Spirulina subsalsa PCC 9445: one gene and its partners. Each later gene encodes a partner of the first gene's protein in a complex. Links are inferred from orthologs where the notes say so. Each region holds a gene or a part of one and is shown in the gene's direction. Other genes may lie near its edges.

What was found. The genes of interacting proteins can lie anywhere in the genome.
Region 2: the proteins of SPI9445_RS0105580 (region 1) and SPI9445_RS0115815 are in contact, whole or in part, in a cryo-EM structure (PDB 6KHJ), measured with the Thermosynechococcus vestitus proteins. The link is inferred for Spirulina subsalsa PCC 9445 from one-to-one orthologs. Residues at the interface, in WP_011056552.1 of Thermosynechococcus vestitus: Leu46, Met47, Tyr48, Thr50, Ala51, Cys52, Phe54, Ile55, Glu56, Ala58, Ala59, Ile61, Gly62, Ser63, Arg64, Phe65, Asn76, Pro78, Thr89, Thr91, Lys93, Met94, Ala97, Leu101, Met123, Phe124, Ser126, Asp127, Ser128, Tyr129; in WP_011057128.1 of Thermosynechococcus vestitus: Pro17, His18, His19, Pro20, Ser21, Met22, Val25, Arg27, Met29, Thr31, Ile38, Asp39, Cys40, Glu41, Pro42, Val43, Ile44, Gly45, Tyr46, Leu47, His48, Arg49, Gly50, Met51, Lys53, Ile54, Asn57, Arg58, Pro65, Tyr66.
Region 3: the proteins of SPI9445_RS0105580 (region 1) and nuoH are in contact, whole or in part, in a crystal structure (PDB 6Y11), measured with the Thermus thermophilus proteins. The link is inferred for Spirulina subsalsa PCC 9445 from one-to-one orthologs. Residues at the interface, in WP_096411117.1 of Thermus thermophilus: Arg16, Glu17, Gly18, Leu24, Leu27, Val28, Trp30, Gly31, Arg32, Asn34, Ser35, Trp37, Thr54, Asp55, Ala56, Asp59, Ala61, Arg62, Phe63, Gly64, Glu66, Val67, Phe68, Arg69, Ala70, Ser71, Arg73, Gln74, Ala75, Asp76; in WP_096411122.1 of Thermus thermophilus: Arg36, Val44, Arg45, Met46, Gly47, Pro48, Asn49, Arg50, Val51, Leu57, Gln58, Ala61, Asp62, Ile64, Lys65, Ile67, Phe68, Lys69, Glu70, Ile72, Val74, Glu223, Ala224, Glu225, His233, Thr234, Glu235, Tyr236, Ser237, Trp241.

Annotation. Positions count from the first base shown.
Region 1 is NZ_JH980292.1:1,171,818-1,179,674, forward strand. The notes cover bases 1-2,945. They hold SPI9445_RS0105580 (NADH dehydrogenase subunit K), read left to right. Parts: upstream 1-1,072; coding sequence 1,073-1,819; downstream 1,820-2,945. Other genes in these bases: ndhC (photosynthetic/respiratory NAD(P)H-quinone oxidoreductase subunit C), read left to right, coding at 714-1,076; SPI9445_RS0105585 (NAD(P)H-quinone oxidoreductase subunit J), read left to right, coding at 1,812-2,330; SPI9445_RS0105590 (diguanylate cyclase), read left to right, coding at 2,500-2,945. Outside these bases: more of SPI9445_RS0105590, read left to right, coding at 2,946-4,533; SPI9445_RS0105595 (response regulator), read right to left, coding at 4,503-4,904; SPI9445_RS0105600 (hybrid sensor histidine kinase/response regulator), read right to left, coding at 4,919-6,289; SPI9445_RS27365 (sensor histidine kinase), read right to left, coding at 6,294-7,857. UniProt on the Escherichia coli protein: NDH-1 shuttles electrons from NADH, via FMN and iron-sulfur (Fe-S) centers, to quinones in the respiratory chain. The immediate electron acceptor for the enzyme in this species is ubiquinone.
Region 2 is NZ_JH980292.1:3,473,464-3,476,558, forward strand. The notes cover bases 1-2,786. They hold SPI9445_RS0115815 (NAD(P)H-quinone oxidoreductase subunit H), read left to right. Parts: upstream 1-694; coding sequence 695-1,879; downstream 1,880-2,786. Other genes in these bases: SPI9445_RS0115810 (cytochrome ubiquinol oxidase subunit I), read right to left, coding at 1-396; SPI9445_RS25855 (DUF928 domain-containing protein), read left to right, coding at 2,319-2,786. Also shown: more of SPI9445_RS25855, read left to right, coding at 2,787-3,014.
Region 3 is NZ_JH980292.1:3,644,713-3,647,983, reverse strand. What follows is about bases 1-2,962. They hold nuoH (NADH-quinone oxidoreductase subunit NuoH), read left to right. Parts: upstream 1-903; coding sequence 904-2,022; downstream 2,023-2,962. Other genes in these bases: SPI9445_RS0116620 (NADH-quinone oxidoreductase subunit J), read left to right, coding at 2,727-2,962; ndhI (NAD(P)H-quinone oxidoreductase subunit I), read left to right, coding at 2,068-2,664; SPI9445_RS0116640 (AMP-dependent synthetase/ligase), read right to left, coding at 1-456. Also shown: more of SPI9445_RS0116620, read left to right, coding at 2,963-3,271. UniProt on the Escherichia coli protein: NDH-1 shuttles electrons from NADH, via FMN and iron-sulfur (Fe-S) centers, to quinones in the respiratory chain. The immediate electron acceptor for the enzyme in this species is believed to be ubiquinone.

The DNA of each region.
Region 1 (7,857 bases):
TTCTACAATTTAGCCTCACGAATGTTGATGCCCGGTAGTGCTGACATTTTTAAAATGATCAACCGCGACGAATTAAGTCATGTCCGCTTATTTCAGCGTTTAGTCCCCGAAGCCATGACGACGTTTACTCACTCTGTCGAACAAATTTATGAGATGTTCGACAATGCTGTTCGCCATGAGTGCAAGTGGACTAACCACATCGTCGGCAACCAAATCCTAGGGATTACCGAGGCCAGCACGGAACAATACACCAAATATTTAGCCAATATTCGTCTCCGTGCCATTGGTCTAGAACCCCTGTACAAGGAAGACAAGTTTACTAAGAGTCCCTACACCCACCTAGAGAAATTCGCGGACACCAAAGCTGATGGCAACACTAAGGCCAATTTCTTTGAATCGGGAGTTACCAGTTATGTCATGTCTTCGGGTTTAGGCGGTTGGGACGAAATCTAAAATAGGGTTTCCCTCGTTCGTAGTTGCGCTTTAGCGCCTTTGGTTTAGGGCTAAAGCCCAACAACGAGCCAACAACGAGCCAACAACCAGCCAATAATGAAGTAGGACAAACTCACAACTTATCGCACAACCCAGACTGAACCGCCCTATAAGGGCGGGGCTTGTGTCCCATTATTTTTGGTCGTTCCTTCCCCTATAATGAACAAAGTGTTCAGACACTGAGCCAATAGTTTCAGCAATCAGCAACGGGGAAATCAGTAGTGTTTCACTTAAGCGGTTACGAATATTTTCTAGGATTTTTGCTCATAGCCAGTTCCGTCCCCATTTTGGCGCTGACAGCTTCTAAGCTGCTCCGCCCGCCAACCGGAGGGCCCGAACGACGCACCACCTATGAATCTGGGATGGAACCTTTGGGGGGTGCGTGGATTCAATTTAATATCCGGTACTATATGTTCGCCCTTGTCTTCGTTGTCTTCGACGTGGAAACGGTCTTTCTCTACCCCTGGGCGGTTGCTTTTAATCAATTAGGGCTACTAGCCTTTGTAGAGGCTTTAATTTTTATTGGAATTTTAGTAGTAGCTCTGGTCTACGCATGGCGAAAAGGAGCGCTGGAATGGTCATGAAATCTGATAACCCAACGGATGCTGCACTTTTGGAGCAGCAGCAAAAAGAAAAAATTCTCAATCCTATTGCTCGGACAACGGTCACTCAAGATTTATCGGAGAATGTCATCCTAACGACGGTGGATGATCTGTATAATTGGGCGAGATTATCGAGTCTCTGGCCGATGTTATACGGAACGGCCTGCTGCTTCATCGAATTTGCGGCGATGATTGGTTCTCGTTTCGATTTTGACCGTTTTGGCCTTGTTCCTCGTTCCAGTCCGAGACAAGCGGATTTAATCATCACGGCGGGAACGATTACCATGAAAATGGCTCCGGCTTTGGTGCGACTCTATGAGGAAATGCCTGACCCCAAATATGTGATTGCTATGGGGGCTTGTACTATTACTGGGGGAATGTTTAGTATGGACTCTCCTAGTGCGGTGCGAGGGGTGGATAAGTTAATCCCGGTGGATTTATATATTCCCGGTTGTCCTCCTCGTCCTGAAGCGATTATGGACGCGATTGTTAAATTGCGCAAAAAGGTGGCTAATGAGTCGATTCAGGAACGGGCGAGAGTTCAATCTCAAACGAATCGCTACTACAGCACGACTCATAATATGGTGGCGGTTGAACCGATTTTAACGGGAGAATATCTCCAATCTGGTACTCGTCAAGCTCCCCCGAAGGTGTTAACGGAAGGGTACGGAATGCCTGTCGCGCCGGGTTTTGCAGAATCTAAAGAGGAAGTCAATCGTGGCTGAAGAAGAAAATCAAGTTGAAACAACTGCCATTGTAGAAGCGGGTCCGGTTTCTCAGTGGTTAACGGAAAATGGTTTTGACCATGAAGCCCTCGAAAAGGATCATTTAGGGGTGGAATTAATTAAGGTGGATGCGGAGTTTCTCATCCCGATTGCTACGGCTTTATATGCCTATGGCTTTAATTACTTGCAGTGTCAAGGGGGGTATGATGTCGGCCCTGGTAAGGAGTTGGTCAGTTTCTACCATTTAATTAAAGTGGGGGATAATGTCACCCAACCGGAGGAGGTGCGGGTGAAGGTGTATTTGCCTCGGGATAATCCTAAAGTGCCTTCGGTTTATTGGATTTGGAAGGCGGCGGATTGGCAAGAGCGGGAAACCTATGATATGTATGGCATTGTTTTTGAAGGACATCCTAATCTGAAACGAATCTTAATGCCGGAAGATTGGGTCGGTTGGCCGTTGCGGAAGGATTATATTTCGCCGGACTTCTACGAGTTACAAGATGCTTATTAAAAGGAATCAATTCTTAATGTTTTCAGCACTTCCTAGAGGGGGGTGCTTTTTTGTGGGGTAGGGAGAGGAGGGGGGGTTATGATTCACCAATTTAGTCACTATGATGGAAGAACATTCCCCTTGATTTTGCTTTCCTCATCCCCTTGATTTTGAGTTGCACGCAGTTATTGTGCTGAAACATCGCTTTGCTCTGTTTTTATCCGGTGCGATCGCCTTTGGGGTAGCAGTTCTCCTGTGCCTGCTTCCCGGCTTCCCTTCGAGTCCCCACACCACCCTTGCGAAAAGTCCCTCTCCTCCCCCCCTAGAAACCGTCACCCTCCAACTCAAATGGCGGCACCAGTTCCAGTTTGCCGGATACTACGCCGCCAAAGCCCAAGGCTATTATGAACAAGCGGGATTAGATGTTCAAATGCAGGAAATGCCCGAAAATACCCCCCCCGTTGAAGTAGTCCTTAACGGTGAGGCAGAATTCGGTATTGCTGGTTCTGATTTAGTCCTTCTACGCAATCAAGGCTATCCCGTCGTCGCTCTCGCCGCTATTTACCAACATTCCCCCTCCGTTATCATTGCCCGTCGCCAACCCAACTTAGATCATATTCATGATCTCATCGGCAAACGAGTGATGATACGAGATCATGCTGTCGAACTCATCGCCTATTTAAAATCCGAAGGGATTGCATTAGACCAATTCATTCAAGTTCCCCATAGTTTTACTCCCCTTTCTTTAATTAATGGCCGTGTCGATGCCATGTCCGGTTACTCAACCGACGAGCCTTTTTTTTTAGAGCAAGTGAATATCCCCCACATTATTTTTAATCCTCGGGCGGGAGGAATTGATTTTTATGGCGATACTTTATTCACGACCGAAGCTCAAATTAAACGCCATCCTCAACGAGTGAAAGCCTTCCTTGATGCTTCCTTAAAAGGCTGGGCTTATGCCCTCGAACACCCGGAGGAAATGATTGAGCTAATCTATACAGAATATAGTCCCCGCCACAGTCGGGCGCATCTGAGATATGAAGCAGAAGCCAGCAAGCGCCTCATTTTATCCGATGTCGTAGAAATCGGCTATATGAACCCCGGACGCTGGAACTATATTCTGCAAATCTATCATGATCTCGGATTTGCCACGCGCTATAGTTCACTAGCCGGATTTATCTATGAGCGCTATCCTCAACCTAACCTCACCTGGGTTTATTTCATCTTCATCACTATTTCGAGCATTTTAGGGTTTGTATCTTGGATTGCCTTACGCTTTTATCAACTCAATCATCGCATTCGACAGGAAGTAGCGGAACGAATGCAGACCGAAAATAGTTTACGGGCTTTAGAAAAAAGATATCGTTTCTTAGTTGAAAGCTCTCCTTTCCCTATTGTGATTTCTCAATTTGAAACGGGCGAAATTGCCTATCTTAATCCTAAAGCATCTCGAATTTTTAAAGTTAGACGAAATCAGGCAATTGGTTATCTAACTGAAGATTTTTATGTTCAACCAGATGATCGAAATATTATTCTTAAAGCGTTAAAAAAACAAGGTTTTATTCAAGATTTTGAAACCCAATTATTTAACTCAAAAGGAGAGATTTTTTGGGCAAATATATCCGGTACGTTAATTAACTTTGATGGAACTCTTTCGATATTTATTACCTTAATTGATATTACTCAACACAAACACCTAGAAGACCAATTATCTCGACTGGCGATGACGGACGAATTAACCGGACTTTATAACCGTCGCTATTTTTTTCAACGGGGGCGTGAAGAAGTGAACAATGCTATTACCCATGATGTCGCTCTACTATTACTAGACATTGACTTTTTCAAAAAAGTTAATGATACATTTGGTCATGATATTGGAGATTTAGTCTTACAATCTGTTGCACATTTGCTCAAATCTCAAGCCACACCTCATGACATTCTAGGGAGATTAGGGGGGGAAGAATTTGCCCTTTTACTCCCACAAACTAGCCTACAAGACGCGACCTATCGGGCTAAAACTATTTGTGAGATCATCGCCCAAGAAAAAATTCCAATACAGTGTAGTTTTATCCAGATTACGGTGAGTATTGGAGTCGCTACAACTTCCCCTCAAGATTTAGACATTCGGGAACTATTCAAACAAGCAGATTTAGCGTTGTATAAAGCCAAGAATTCAGGGCGTAATTGTGTCGTTCAATTATCACGAGTCGAGAGTCCAGACTGAATGGCATAAATCAGATCATCACTATTCCAAGGTTTAGCAAGATAGGAATGTAGTTCAGCTTCTTCTCGGGCGCGTTCAATGGCACTTTGATCCGCTTGACCCGTCAAGAGAATTTTAACCACTTTCGGATATTTTTGGTGAACTTGAATCAAAAATTCATCCCCTTTAATGCCGGGCATCAACCAATCAGAAACAATAACAATCACATCTGCTCCTTCACTGCGATATTCTTCAATAATTTCTAAAGCTTCATTGGCACTTTCTGCCATTTCGTATAAATAAGTGTCTTGAAAAGCATTTCTGAGTTGAATTTTCAAACTATTTAAAACAACTGCCTCATCATCAACACACAAAATAATAGGTTTAGTCATAATTTGGAATACTCCTAGATGTCAGCATGAATGGGTAAGGTGATAATAAACTCTGTTCCTTCCCCTAGGGAAGAAACAAAATCCAGATGTCCATTATGATTATCCTCAATAATTTGTTTGACGATTGACAAGCCAATCCCTGTTCCTTTGCCTAAAGGCTTGGTGGTGAATAAATATTCTAACGCTTTTTTCTGTACTTCTTCAGGCATTCCCCCAGCATTGTCTTTAATCCGGATTTCTAGTTGATTTGTGTCGGGATGTAAGGTGGTCGTGATCAGGATTTCGTCTGGGGTGGTGGGGATGGCATCGGATTCCCTGTTTTGATGGCGTTCGTCAAAGGCATCAATGGCATTGGCGAGTAAGTTCATAAATACTTGGTTAATTTGACTAGGAAAACAAGTAATACTCGCTTTTTCTGAAAGGTTTTGAGTAATAATAATCTCTGGGCGCTTTGGAGTGCCTTTAATGCGATTTTTTAAAATAGATAGGGTACTTTCTAACCCTTTATTGATATCAAATTTAATTTTTTGTTGTTTATAATCTGAACGAGAGAAGATTCGCATAGAAGAGCTAATATGTTCTAGTAGTTTCGCCCCCTGCTGCATAGAATGAATCAGTTCTGGCAAATCTTGGAGAATATACTCTAAATCAATTTCTTCCATGTAATCCTGAATTTCAGGAATGGGTTGTGGGTAATTGTTTTGATAAAGTTTAAAAAGAGCAAGTAAATCAGAACAATAGTTTTTGATATAAAACAGGTTGCCAGTAATGCTGGCAACGGGATTATTAATTTCATGGGCAACTCCGGCAACTAATTGCCCCAGACTGGACATTTTTTCTTGTTGAATCAGTTGGACTTGGGTTGTGGTTAATATTTTCTCTTTTTCTTGTAGTTTTTGGATTAAATAAGCTTGTTCAGTGTTGAGTTTTTCTAAGGTCTGATTCATTTTAGTCAGTTGTTGGTTTTGCTGAATCAGCTTTTCATCTTGCCAGTAACGATTGAGGGCTTCTTGAACGGTCAGAATGAGGTCGGCAGTTTCCCAAGGTTTGGACATATAGCGATATAAATTAGCATATTGAATCGCATAGGCAACTCCTTCTAAATTAGCCTGACCTGTTAACATAATTTTGCGAGTCCGGGGGGATAAGTTATGAATTTTATGCAGGAGTTTATCCCCGGTAATATCGGGCATGGTGTAGTCACAAATGACGAGGGGAATGATATGTTGATCCTCCAGTAATTCTGTGACTACTTCAAGGGCTTCTGTCCCGGATTCAGCCGTTTCGATGAAGTAATCCTGATTGAGTGACTTCTTGAGTTGAATCCTTAAACTATCTACAATAGTGTGATCATCATCAATGCAGAGGATTACAGGTTTAGGCATAGGATTATTCTCCTTGATCTAGGGGAATCATCACCTGAAATGTGGTGTTCCCCGGAACTGATGTGACGTTAATCATCCCTTGGTGTTTGTCTATGATCTTTTTAACAATATCTAAGCCTAATCCACTCCCTTCTCCGGAGGATTTGGTGGTAAAAAAGGGTTGGAAGATTTTGTCTTGGATTTCTGGGGGGATGCCTTTGCCATTGTCGGTAATGTTGACTTGAATATGGCGATCGCGCACTCCCACCTCCAACGTCAGGATTCCCTTATACTCCATAGCTTGCAGGGCGTTGTGAATCAGGTTAGTCCAAACTTGATTCAGTTCATCAGGATAGCAGAGAATCTCGGGGATTTCTTCGTATTTCTGCACCACTTCTACCCCATGTTTTAACTGATTATGATACAGAGTCAGAACGGTATCTAAACCTTCAATAATATTGGCTTTCAACAGTTCCCCTTTATAGTCATGGCGGGCATAGGTTTTGAGGGCAAAGACTACTTTAGCCGCCCGTTCTGTAGCCGTAACAATGGTTTGGGTGCTACGTTGTAAGCTAGAAATTTGATAGGACATTTCTAAGAGATGATCTTGTTTAGGATCTTGTAACATCTTGATCAAGGATTCGATATTATCGTAAATCCCAATGTCCACTAAGGTATCGGCAATACTATCACTGTTGGGAATATTATGCTCTTCTAGTTGTGCCATCAGTTGACGACGGATTTTCCGTTTTTCTTTGCTGGTAATAGCAAAGGGTTGTTGATTGGTTCGTTCAAGGAGTAGTAAAAACTGTTGTTGATGATCTGGACTCAAATTTTGGAAAAATTGAGGTATATCTAAGAGGTGACGTTTCAAAAAATCATCAATGTTTTCAATGGAGGAACGAATCGCCCCGAGGGGAGTATTAATTTCGTGGGCAATCCCGGCGACTAATTGCCCCAAAGCCGCCATTTTTTCCGATTGAACGAGTTGCGCTTGAGTGTTTTGGAGGTTGGTTAGGGTGATACTCAGTTCTTCTTTTTGTTCCCCTAATGCCTTATTCACTTGACGTAAATCTTGAAACTGTTGGGCGAGTTTGTCGGCCATATCTTGGAAGTTTGTCACCAAGGAGGCAATTTCTACTACAGGACTATCCGGCAGGCTGAAATTTTGGTCTGAGGCCAGTTTATCGGGCAGGTTTGAGGTTTCAGTGGCCAGATGACTGAGGGGATTAACGAGGGTGCGACTAACGAGGGTAGAACTGAGCAGGGCGATCGCAAAAATGCCCAACAGTACACCCAAACTTACCACATACTGGTATTGCAGCACATCTATATAACTGCGTGCTGGCACAAAGGTAAACAACGTCCAAGGAATATCTTCCCCGATTTGCATCGTTTTGAAATAAAACGACCGGGAATTCCGTGTCATAATGGGTAAGGATTCTTTCGTTAACCACTGAGAAAGTCCCGAATCTAAGGTAATGATTTCTCCCTCATCCAGTGCTACTAAAGTCTCATCCTCTGGGTAAGAAGCAATCACTTCTCCTGTCGGTTTACGCAGAATAAACTGAATAGCATCACTGGCTAAA
Region 2 (3,095 bases), 2.3 Mb from region 1 along the record:
CGCGATGTAGTGAATAATCGGATTAACTCGTTCCCAACCAAAGACCATAATTCCCAAAAAGGCCGCCTCTAGCATAAACGCCCAAGAAGCCTCAAAGCCAATAATACTCCCGAAAAAATTACCAATCGCCTCAGACAACGGCGCCCAATTGGTGCCAAACTGAAACCCCATGGGAATCCCACTCGCAACACCAATCCCAAAGTTCAGAACATAGAGTTTCACCCAAAAACGAGCATGGTGATAATAGTCTTTGTTCTTGGTCTTTAACCAAAGACCTTCGATAATCACAAGATAAATCCCCAAACCTGTGGTTAATACAGGCCACAGCATATGAAAAATAGCGGTCAAGGCAAACTGCATCCGCGATAAAACAACCGTGTTAGAGAGAAAGTCCATGATGACCAGTGTAAGCTAATCCTTATTTGACCTAGATTGTGACCCAAGGTTCTCAATTATTACCAAACTTTAAAAAAAATTAATATTTTGTTGTATAGTCGAATAGTTTTACAGTCTGTCGAAGATCCCGACTCCCCCTTAAACCAGCAAATCCAACCTCAGATTCAGTGTTCAGCCTACACTGTCCCCTATAATCAATGATGATGTGCAATAACCAATCGACTCAAGCGTTGAAGATTTATCACCGCGTTTTCGAGTCTTCGAGCAACCAGCAGATAAGAGGGACACTGCCGAATCTATGGCACAAATAGAAACTAGAACCGAACCCATGGTGTTAAACATGGGGCCACACCATCCCTCGATGCACGGCGTTTTACGTCTGATCGTCACCCTCGATGGGGAAGACGTGATTGATTGTGAACCCGTGATCGGCTACCTCCACCGAGGGATGGAAAAAATCGCCGAAAACCGGACTACCGTGATGTATGTTCCCTACGTCAGTCGTTGGGACTACGCCGCCGGGATGTTTAATGAAGCCATTACCGTCAATGCACCGGAACAGTTAGCGGATATTGAAGTGCCCAAACGCGCCCAATATATCCGCGTCATCATGTTAGAACTGAACCGCATTGCTAACCATTTACTCTGGTTAGGGCCCTTCTTGGCAGACGTAGGGGCGCAAACCCCCTTCTTTTATATCTTCCGAGAACGAGAACTCATTTATGACCTCTGGGAAGCGGCTTCTGGCTCTCGCTTGATTAATAACAACTATTTCCGGGTAGGTGGGGTATCCGTGGATCTGCCCTACGGGTGGATTGACAAATGCCTCGACTTTTGCGACTACTTCGCCCCGAAAATCGATGAATATGAAAAATTAATCACCAATAACCCTATTTTCCGCCGTCGGGTGGAAGGAGTCGGCACTATTAGCCGCGAAGATGCCATTAACTGGGGATTATCCGGCCCCATGTTACGGGGATCTGGCGTAAAGTGGGATCTGCGCAAAGTGGATCACTACGAATGCTATGACGAATTGGATTGGGAGGTGCAGTGGGAAACCGGAGGGGATTGTTTCGCCCGGTATCTTGTGCGCATTCGGGAAATGCGCGAGTCCCTTAAGATTGTTCGCCAAGCTTGTCAAGGGATTCCGGGCGGCCCCTACGAGAATCTGGAAGCCAAGCGCTTAATGGAAGGTAAGAAGTCCGAGTTTAACGGCTTTGATTATCAGTACATCGCCAAAAAAGTCGCCCCCACCTTTAAGATTCCCGCAGGAGAACACTATGTCCGCCTAGAAAGTGGTAAAGGTGAACTAGGGGTGTTTATTGTCGGCAATGATAATGTCTTCCCCTGGCGCTTTAAAGTTCGTCCACCGGATTTTAATAATTTACAAATCCTGCCCCAACTCTTAAAAGGGGTAAAAGTTGCCGATATTATGGCAATTTTGGGTAGTATCGATGTAATTATGGGATCAGTTGACCGTTAGGTTTCATCCTCTAAGTTGAGCCTGAAGACAGTGGCTCAACCCGGACGACATCCCCAACAAAAAGCGGGTAGCTTCACTACCCGCTTTTTGTTGGCCATGTAATACCGCTCCAGATTTCACCCCAATGGGTGAGAAAAAACTTCCGGAAAAGAATTTTAAGAAGGTGAAAGTGTAAAGAGAATTAATCAATCAAATCTGGTGGATTTTTCTCTGGGAAGTTCTTATTAATCCTTGGATCAAGCATTAGCTTTGCCGGGCTAGAGAGAATCCTAAGCCGGAGATATGTCTGGGGGAGCAGGGAAAAAAAGTGATTTCTCTGAAAACAAGTTAAACTAGAAGTAGTTGGATCACTTTACAAAAGATCAGCCATTTGTTCACAGTATCTTTAAAGACTTAATTGTACAATCAATAGAGGGAGACGTTTATGGGAAAGAACATCATGAAATCCTATTCTAGACTTGGTATCGCCACCTTCCTGACCGCAGCCCTGAGTTTCGCAGGAATGTCTGTCGGTCACGCGATGGAGTTTCGTCCGCCGGATCGGGGGGCGCCGCGCAGTGCCGCCGATGGTGGGACTCGGGGATGCACAGTTCAAGAATCCGGTCAGAAGACCTTAAAAGCCTTAACTCCCGGACAGGCTTTGCCTTTAACCCTGTCTAGTCATCCCACATTTTTCTGGTATATGCCGGAAACTCGCGCTGAATCTGTAACCTTTGTCCTCAATGACCGCTATGAAAATACGGTGTATTCTGTGACCCTAGACAACCCCAACCAAGCGGGGATTATGAGCATGAGTTTGCCGGAAGAAGAACGCTATGCTCTTAAAACGGGGGAAAATTATCATTGGTATGTGTTCCTGACTTGTAATGCGAATGACCCGACGGGTGATGTGTTTGTGGATGGTTGGGTACAACGTTTAGATGAAAGTGATCCCCTTGCTCAACAACTCCTGAGTCCGGGTGGAAATGCTGATCTAACACGCTTTGCGGAAGCAGGCATCTGGCATGAAGCCCTGGCTGGATTGGTTCAAAAACGGCAAAATGCCCCCAATGATCAGGAATTGGCTGCTTCTTGGCAAGAATTCCTAGAGTCTGTAGATTTAGGACAATTAGCTCAAGAACCATTCTTGCGGTGAAAATAATCGGAAAATTGTCCGGTCAGGCTGGATCGAGGTTGTAAGAGAGTGTATAGGGCTAATTCTGCCTCGGTCTAGACT
Region 3 (3,271 bases), 2.5 Mb from region 1 along the record:
TTCATCGGACAACAAAACCACAAACTGCACAGGCAAATCCGCCAAGTCCGGCTGTAACTTCCGTAAAGTGGCTAAATCTTGCACCACCAAACTGGTGCTATCACTATGCTCAAAAATGTACAGTAACTCTTGCCGTTCCGCCTGAGACGAGCGCACCGCATCAGCCGCCCCCACCAACAGAATCCCCTGATCCGCAATAAACCACCGGGGACTATTATCCGCAAACAAAGCCACCTTATCATGGGGTTTCACCCCCAACCCTTGCAGCCCCGCCGCAAACTGCTTAATTTTTTCATAGAGTTGGGCATAGGTTAAAATCACCTCCGGTTTACTGTGGGGGTCATGGAGGGCAATAATTTCACCATAATTTTCCACCAAAATTGGCCACAGTTCACTCAACCCTTGTAACCTTGAATAGTCCAAAGAAGCAGAACCATTGCGTAGTGCATTATTCATAGGATTTAAACCTCACTGAGAGTTGCAGTTTAGAATGGGAATTTTTTACAATAGGCTCTCCAGAAACCCGGGCAGCCATTGACTTTTTAAGTCTATCCTCTGTTGAGAACTCTTTTTTCCCCAGTGGACAGAAAGTCAACTATCCCACCCACAACGGGATGGGGACTAGGCAAGAGAGAATAGGGACTTAGTAGGGCTTGCTGAATAAGTCCGAGAGTCGGGGGCAGGGGAGCAGGGGAGAGGTAATAGGTAATAGGCAACCTTAAAATGTTTCCGAATCCCCCCATAAGTAGATTTTCTCCCCTCCCCCCACCAGAGAGGGAAACATTGAACGATATACTAAAGACTGATTCGCTGATAACAAACTGAAATAACCTGTTTTGGCTGGTTTAGGCATCATATCCCCCCTTACCCAGCCCACAATGCCCTTAAAGTGACTCAAAATCGATGAATTCAGGAATTGACCTACAAGGAAGTTTTATACAATCCCTCCAACAACTGGGAATTCCCCCAGAAATTGCCAAAGTCTTCTGGCTCCCCCTGCCCATGATATTAATGGTCATTGGGGCAGTGGTTGGAGTCCTCGTGAGCGTCTGGCTAGAACGGAAAATTTCCGCCGCCGCCCAGCAACGTATTGGTCCAGAATATGCCGGACCCCTCGGCGTACTACAACCCGTTGCCGACGGTCTGAAACTGGTCTTCAAAGAAGATATTGTTCCCGCCCAAGCCGACAGTTGGCTGTTCACCTTGGGTCCCGTCTTGGTCGTAATCCCCGTGATTTTGTCCTTCCTCATTGTGCCGTTTGGACAAAACCTCCTGATTACCGACCTCAACGTAGGGATTTTTCTCTGGATTTCCCTCTCCAGTATTGCCCCCATCGGCTTGTTAATGTCGGGCTATGCCTCCAACAATAAATACTCCCTCTTAGGGGGATTGCGCGCCGCCGCCCAATCCATTAGTTATGAAATCCCCCTCGCCTTGGCCGTCTTAGCCGTCGCCATGATGTCCAACAGCTTAAGCACCATTGACATCGTGCAGCAACAGTCCGGCTACGGGATTTTAGGCTGGAATGTCTGGCGGCAACCCGTCGGTTTCCTAATTTTCTGGATTGCAGCCCTCGCCGAATGTGAACGCTTACCCTTTGACTTACCAGAAGCCGAAGAGGAATTAGTCGCCGGGTATCAAACGGAATACGCCGGAATGCGCTTCGCCCTCTTCTATGTAGGGTCTTATATTAACCTCGTGTTATCCGCCCTGATTGTCTCTATTCTGTACCTCGGCGGTTGGGAATTCCCCATTCCCCTAGACTCCCTCGCCGGCTGGTTAGGCATTAGTGAAACAACCCCTTGGTTACAAGTGGTGACGGCCTCCTTGGGCATCATTATGACGGTTCTCAAGGCTTATTTTCTGGTCTTTATCGCCGTTTTACTCCGTTGGACACTGCCCCGCGTCCGTATTGACCAACTCTTAAACCTGGGCTGGAAGTTTTTACTCCCCGTGGCCTTAGTGAATTTACTCCTAACGGCCGGCCTGAAACTGGCTTTCCCCATCGCCTTCGGGGGCTAAAATGAGGCATAAGTCCTTAAAATTTGCAAAATACAGAGGCTAATTATGTTTAAGTTCCTCAAACAAGTGGGCGACTATGCCAAAGAAACCGTACAAGCGGCTAAATATATCGGTCAAGGGCTATCTGTCACCTTTGACCATATGCAGCGCCGTCCGGTGACGGTACAGTACCCTTACGAGAAACTCATCCCCTCAGAACGGTATCGCGGCCGCATTCATTTTGAGTTTGACAAATGTATTGCTTGTGAGGTTTGTGTGCGGGTTTGCCCAATTAACCTCCCGGTGGTGGATTGGGAATTTAATAAGGAAACCAAGAAGAAAAAACTCAATCACTATAGTATTGATTTTGGCGTTTGTATCTTCTGTGGGAATTGTGTTGAATATTGCCCCACGAATTGTTTATCCATGACGGAGGAGTACGAGTTAGCCTCTTTTGACCGTCACGAGTTGAATTATGATAACGTCGCTTTGGGTCGTTTACCTTACAAGGTGACAGATGACCCCATGGTGACACCGTTGCGAGAGTTTGCCTATTTGCCTAAAGGGGTGGATGACCCCCATGATTTACCCCCCGGTTCCCAACGGGCAGGTCAACGTCCGGAAGAAATTATGGAAGCTATGAAGGCGGGGTCTTCGGACTAGGTGAGGCTTGAGCCGCGATGAACGAACATGAGTATTAACAGCAGGAAGGAGAACAGAAAGGCGTGAATTTAGCGGAAGGTGTTCAGATTGTTTCCTTTGGCATCTTGGCTGTGATGATGCTAGGGGCAGCGTTGGGGGTTGTCCTCCTCAATCAGATTGTCTACTCGGCGTTTTTGCTGGGTGGTGTATTTATGAGCATTTCGGGGTTATATATCCTGTTGAATGCTGATTTTGTGGCGGCTGCCCAAATTTTGATTTATGTGGGGGCGGTCAATGTGTTGATTTTGTTTGCCATTATGTTGGTGAACAAGAAGGAAGAGTTTAAACCTGTGCGCAATCGTTGGATTCGTCAAGGGGCGACGGCGTTGGTTTGTGTGGGTTTATTGGCGTTGCTCAGTACGATGGTGTTGGCGACTCCTTGGGCGGTGGATACTACGGTGGTCAATGCTAGTAGTACGATTATCCAAATTGGGAAGCATTTCTTTAGTGATTTTCTCTTGCCGTTTGAGTTGGCTTCGGTGTTGTTGTTAATGGCGATGGTGGGGGCTATTATTCTCGCCCGTCGTGACTTTATCCCGGAACGGAAGGCCACAACGACTGAGGTAGA